2 regions of the Nonomuraea sp. NPDC049637 genome follow, and region 1 is predicted to be linked to the other one. Evidence: riboswitches for the same ligand, from Rfam matches in the RefSeq annotation. Region 1 holds a riboswitch; the other holds the start of a gene.
What was found. A riboswitch is a leader RNA that binds a small molecule or an ion and turns the genes downstream of it on or off. The one in region 1 is predicted to bind cobalamin.

Region 1 (3,214 bases):
TTCCACAGGCCGCGCGACTTCAGCTCGGCCACCAGCGCGTTGTTGATCTGCAGGAACTCCCCGCTCAGCGTCTCGCGCTTGAACAGGTTGGACACCTGCGGCTCGATGCACTCGTAGCAGCCGACGATCGAGGCGATGGTGGCGGTCGGCGCGATCGCGATCAGCAGCGAGTTGCGCAGGCCGTGCGCGGCGATGCGCTCGCGCACCGCGTCCCAGCGCGCGGACTGGGTGCCGTTCCGGCCCCACAGGTCGTGCTGGAGCCGGCCGCGGGCCGCCCACGTCTGGTCGTAGGCGGGGTGGGCGCCGAAACGCTCGGCCAGGCCGGCGGAGGTCTCCAGCGCCGACAGGTAGATCTCCTCGGCGATCCGGGTGGACAGCTCCTTGGCCTCGGCCGAGTCGAACGGCAGGCGCAGGGCGAAGAAGACGTCCTGCAGGCCCATCACGCCGAGGCCGACCGGACGCCAGCGCGGGTTGCTGGCCGCGGCCTGCTCGCTCGGGTAGTAGTTGATGTCGATCACCCGGTCGAGGAAGGTGACCGCGGTGCGGACGGTGGCGCGCAGCCGCTCCCAGTCGATGTCGCCGCCGGTCAGGTGTGCGGCGAGGTTGACCGACCCGAGGTTGCAGACCGCGGTCTCGGCGTCGCTGGACACCTCGACGATCTCGGTGCACAGGTTGGACAGGTGCACCACGTTGCCGGGCTCGGCCGCCTGGTTGCACAGGCGGTTGGCGGCGTCCTTGAAGGTCATCCAGCCGTTGCCGGTCTGGGCCAGGGTGCGCATCATCTTGGCGTACAGGTCGCGGGCCTTGATCTGCCGGACGTACCGGCCGTCGCGCTCGGCGGCGCGGTAGGCCTCCTCGAACGCCTCGCCCCACAGGTCGGGCAGCTCGGGGACCTCGTCGGGGTCGAACAGCGACCAGGTGCCGTCGGCCTCGACCCGGCGCATGAACTCGTCGGGGATCCAGTTGGCCAGGTTGAGGTTGTGGGTGCGGCGGGCGTCCTCGCCGGTGTTGTCGCGCAGCTCCAGGAACTCCTCGACGTCGGGGTGCCAGGGCTCCAGGTAGACGCAGGCCGCGCCCTTGCGCCGGCCGCCCTGGTTGACGGCGGCCACCGACGCGTCGAGCGTGCGCAGCCACGGGACGATGCCGTTGGAGTGCCCGTTCGTGCCGCGGATCAGCGCGCCCCGGGAGCGCACCCGCGACCAGGAGATGCCGATCCCGCCGGCGAACTTCGACAGCTGCGCCACCTGGGCGTACCGGTCGTAGATGGAGCCGATCTCGTCACGGGGCGAGTCGACCAGGTAGCAGGAGGACATCTGGGTGTGCCGGGTGCCGGAGTTGAACAGCGTCGGCGAGCTGGGCAGGTAGGCCAGCGACGACATGAGCCGGTAGAAGCCGACGGCCTCGGCGGGCGTCTCGGCCAGCCCGCAGGCCACGCGCAGCAGCCAGTACTGCGGCGTCTCCACCACCAGCCGGGTGGACGGGTGGCGCAGCAGGTAACGGTCATAGACCGTGCGCAGCCCGAAGTACTCGAACCGCAGGTCGGCGGTGACGTCGATGGCGTCGTCCAGCTTGCGGGCGTTGGCGTTGACGAACTCGGCGGTCTCGTCGCCGATGAGCCCTTCGGCGTGGCCCAGCCGGATCGCCTGGCTGAAGGAGGCCACGCCCTGCCCGCGGACCTCCTTGTCGATGTAGCCCGACAGCAGCCGCGCGGCCAGGCGCGAGTACTGCGGCTCCTCGCCGATCATCTCGGCGGCCGTCTGGATGGACAGCCGGTCCAGCTCGGCGGTGGTGGCCCCGTCGTAGAGGCCGCTGATCGTCTTGGTGGCCACCCGCATCGGGTCGATGTCCGTCAGATCGGTCGCCCAGTGCTCCACCGCACGTACGATCTTGTTGACGTCGACCGGCTCAGCGGTGCCGTTGCGCTTGCGCACCTGCATCTGCACGCGCCGCGGCGCGGACCTGTCGGCGTCCGCCCGCGCCGGCTCGGCCAGGTCCGTCATCGGGTCCCCTGTGACCGTCACTGCGCTCTCCCCTCGTGAACTCGGTCAGCTGCCGAGAACGCGCGCAGGAGGCGGACGGCGAGGCGCCACAGCCCTCTCGCCAGCGCCGTCCACCGTCCCACGCGGTCTCGGAGCAGCCGCGCGCGCATGATCGCGCGCGGCGCGCCGGCAGGTCTTCGGACTCGTGGGCATGCTGTCGCTGCCTACTGGCCGTCGCTTCCCGGGCCGTCGGCCCAGTGCGTGTGACGGCGTTCGTTCCCACTCACCGCTGCGGGGCAGTCCCGGATTCCCACCGGGTTCCCTCTTGCCTCGGCCGCCCTGGCGGGGCGACCGAACCGGCTGCGGGGAACACCATATATAGGGTGGATCAAAAAGTCACACCCAACATCTCGTGTTGCGAAGAACCCGCGCTCCGATCCGTCCGCCCGTCGCGAGGCCGGCCGGGCCGCCTCTCCGCGTGCCGCGCGGGCGGGGCGTGTGATCGACGCCACAGACCGGTCGCGCCCGGTTTTCGCTACCTTAGGTATCGATACTTCAAGTAGCGAAAAGCTGAGGAGACGACCATGAGCCAGACCTCCACCGGCCGTCCGGTCACGCCGGACTGGGACACCGTCACCCCCGCCGAGCTGGCCGCCTACGCCGAGGCGGAGAACCGGCTGCGCGCCTCCGCCGAGGCCCAGGCGATCACCGGCCGGCCGGACCCCGGCGCCACCATCGACTGGCGGACGGTGGCGCTGCCCGGCCGCGACATCCGCGTCCGGGTCCACCGGCCGCGCGCCGCGGCAGAGCCGGGGGACGTCCTGCCGCTCGTGCTGCACGTGCACGGCGGCGGCTTCGTCGGCACGGCGCCGCAGAGCGACTGGGTCAACAGCCACCTCGCCGCCCGCCTGCCCGCCGTCGTCGCCTCGGTGGACCACCGCCTCCTCGACCGGCGCACGCCGCTGGCCGACGCCGCCGACGACGGCTGGGACGTGCTCCGCCACGTGCTGGAGCACGCCGCGCAATGGGGTGTCGACCCGGCGCGGACCGTCCTGTTCGGCGAGAGCTGCGGCGGCCTGATCTGCGCCCTGGCGGCGATCAGGGCACGCGACGCCGGCCTGCCCCTGAAGGCGCAGGTGCTGGTCAACCCGGCCGTGGACGTGACCGGGACGATGTTCGACCACCCCTCGATCGCCCGGTACGCCGACACCCCGACGCTCAGCGTGCCGGTGCTG
Region 2 (3,214 bases), on a different contig from region 1:
CTCACTCCTGGCGTTCCTCGTATCCGTTGATGGTCGCGATAAGCTGGCGGACCGGGCCGCGCGGCAGGCCGCAGCGCCGCTCGCAACCGGCCCAGTGGACGGGTGTGGCGGGTGCGCGGCCGAGGCTCCGCACCCATTGGCGGGCGTCCGCCCGCACGTCGGCGAGCGCCTTCGCGCAGCCGGGACGGCCGGTGCAGGCGGTGACCCCGGCCCAGGGGGAGTCCGGGTCGGTGACGAGCCCGGCGGCGGCCAGCGCCCGCTCGATCCGGTCCGCCTCGCCGGGGGATCCCGGGGAGCCCGGGGAGCCCGAGGAACCGGGGGAGCCGGGGGAGAGGTCCGGCAGGACGACGGTTCGCCAGGGGGTCAGGCGCACCGGCCGCCCGAGGTCCGCGAGCGCTCCGGCCTGGGCGGACGTCAGACGGCCGAGCGGCACGAGCGCCTCGATCGCCACCCGGCCGTCCCGCTGCGCGATCCTGCCCGCGGACGGGCGGCGCGCGGGGGCGGGTGAGGGCGGCGCGTTCGCGGCGTCCGCGGCCTGCGGGGCGTCGGCGGTGTGGGGCGCCTGCGGGGCCTCCGGGGCGTCCAGTGCGTTCGGGGCGTTCGTTCGGGCTGGTCGGCCGTCGCGCAGGCGGGTGGCGATCGCGGCGGTGCCGTCCGGCAGGTCGCGGATGCGCCAGGCGCGCGGGCCGTCGGGGGACAGCTCGTCCAGGAACGCCTCGGCGGCGTCGATCATGAGCGGCACGGCCGCGTCCGGGGCGACGGTCAGCCCGGTGTCGGCGCCGGCGAGCAGCAGCCGCCCGGTCGCCGCGTAGGTGACGTCCGCGCCGAGCCCGGCGACGTCCCGCGTGCCGTCGTCCAGGGCGAACAGGAACCGTCCCGGCAGCGCGGCCAGCCGGGGCCGCGCGCACAGCGCCCGGTCCAGGGCGTCCGCCATCGCCTGCACGTCCAGCAGCCCGTCAGGACCGCGCCCGCTCAGCGGCGAGGCCAGGATGTTGCGCACCCGCTCGTGCGCGGGCGACGGCAGCAGCCCGGCCGCCGCGATGCGCCCGGCGAAGACCTCGGGCGAGCGCAGGCCCCGCACCTGGACGTTCGCCCGCGACGTCAGCTCGATCACGCCCGCTCCCAGCTCGGCCGCGCACCCGGCGAGCACGCGGAGCTGCGCGGCCGACACCGCGCCGCCGGGCAGGCGCACGCGGGCGAGCGGGCCGTCGGCGGCCTCGTGCACCTGGAGCGCCCCCGGACAGGCATCGGGACGCGTACGTCCGGAAGATTCACCTACGGGCACGAAGGGATCGTAACGCCACTTCTGGGACGGGTCGCTCCTGCCGTAAGCTTCGGCGTAGACGATGGCAATGGGAGGAAGCCGGTGCGAATCCGGCGCGGTCCCGCCACTGTGACCGGGGAGCGAACCCCACCACGAGGCCACTGTCCGGCGACGGACGGGAAGGCCGGGGTGAGCGTCGATCCGGGAGCCAGGAGACTCCTGCCGTCGTGTCACCCGCGACCGGGGCGAGGACCCCGAGGGAGGAATGCGCCGTGCCTGGCGACAGCCGTACCGTTCTGCTGCTCTCCACCTCCGACACCGACCTGCTGAGCGCCCGCGCCTGCGGGGCGGGCTACCGTCTGGGCAATCCCGCCCGGCTGACCGCCGAGGACGTCCCCGGCCTGACGGAGGGCGCCGACCTGGTCGTGGTGCGCCTGCTGGGCGGGCGGCGGGCCTGGCCGGAAGGGCTCGACGCGCTGCTGGCCGGGCCCCGCCCGGTGGTGGTGCTGGGCGGGGAGCAGGCGCCCGACGCCGAGCTGATGGAGCTGTCCACCGTCAGCGGCGGGGTGTGCGCCGAGGCGCACGCCTACCTGGCCCATGGCGGCCCGGCCAACCTGGCCGAGCTGCACGCGTTCCTGTCCGACACCGTCCTGCTGACCGGGCACGGGTTCGAGCCGCCCGTCCCGGCCCCCACCTGGGGACGGCTGGACCGCCCCGCCAGGACCACCGGCGGTCCCGTGGTGGGGGTGCTCTACTACCGGGCCCACCACGTGGCGGGCAACACCGCGTTCGTCGAGGCGTTGTGCGACGCCGTCGAGGACGCGGGCGGGCAGGCGCTGCCGGTCTTCTGCTCGTCCCTGCGCGCGGCCGAGCCGGAGCTGCTGGACACGCTGCGCGCGGCGGACGCCCTGGTCGTCACGGTGCTGGCGGCGGGCGGCTCCCGTCCGGCCACCGCGGGGGCGGGCGGCGACGACGAGGCCTGGGACGTCGGCGCGCTGGCCGAGCTCGACGTGCCGATCCTGCAGGGACTCTGCCTGACCACCACCCGCCAGGCCTGGGAGGAGAACGACGACGGGCTGTCGCCGCTGGACGCCGCCTCGCAGGTGGCGATCCCGGAGTTCGACGGGCGGATCATCACGGTGCCGTTCTCGTTCAAGGAGATCGACCCCGACGGGCTGACCGTCTACGTCGCCGACCCCGAGCGGGCCGCCCGGGTGGCGGGCATCGCGGTGCGCCACGGCCTGCTGCGGCACACCCCTCCCGCCGAACGGCGGCTGGTGGTGATGTTGTCGGCGTACCCGACCAAGCACTCCCGCGTCGGCAACGCGGTCGGGCTGGACACCCCGGCGAGCACCGTCCGGCTGCTGGCCCGTCTCGCCGAGGCGGGGTACGACCTGGGCGACGGCTTCCCCGGCGTGGCCGACCAGGACGGCGACGCGCTCGTCCACGCGCTGATCGCCGCCGGCGGCCAGGACCAGGACTGGCTGACCGAGGAGCACCTGGCGGGCAACCCGGTCCGCATCTCCGCCGCCTCCTACGAACAGTGGTACCGGACGCTGCCCGCGGCCCTGCGCGAGGAGATGGAGCGCCACTGGGGGCCGCCGCCCGGAGAGTTGTTCGTGCACGAGGGCGAGGACGGGACCGACATCGTGCTGGCCGCGCTGCGGGCCGGGAACCTCGTGGTGATGGTGCAGCCGCCGCGCGGCTTCGGGGAGAACCCGATCGCCATCTACCACGACCCCGACCTGCCGCCCAGCCACCACTACCTGGCCGCCTACCGCTGGCTGTCGGCCGAGTTCGGCGCGCACGCGATGGTGCACGTCGGCAAGCACGGCAACCTGGAGTGGCTGCCCGGCAAGTCGGCGGGGATGTCGGCCGCGTGCGGCACCGACGCCGCCATCGGCGACCTGCCGCTGGTCTACCCCTTCCTGGTCAACGACCCGGGGGAGG

Region 2: linked by a shared signal. The riboswitch ahead of cobN (cobaltochelatase subunit CobN) and the one ahead of AB0J71_RS36945 (ribonucleoside-diphosphate reductase subunit alpha) in region 1 are both predicted to bind cobalamin.

Annotation. Positions count from the first base shown of each region.
Region 1 covers NZ_JBFAOM010000037.1:32,791-36,004, forward strand. Annotated here, with positions in the region: gene AB0J71_RS36945 (ribonucleoside-diphosphate reductase subunit alpha) at 1-2,021, opposite strand, end outside; cobalamin riboswitch at 2,150-2,355, opposite strand; gene AB0J71_RS36950 (alpha/beta hydrolase) at 2,564-3,214, shown strand, end outside.
Region 2 covers NZ_JBFAOM010000041.1:16,533-19,746, reverse strand. Annotated here, with positions in the region: gene AB0J71_RS38340 (precorrin-8X methylmutase) at 1-5, opposite strand, end outside; gene cobG (precorrin-3B synthase) at 2-1,285, opposite strand; cobalamin riboswitch at 1,357-1,483, shown strand; gene cobN (cobaltochelatase subunit CobN) at 1,537-3,214, shown strand, end outside.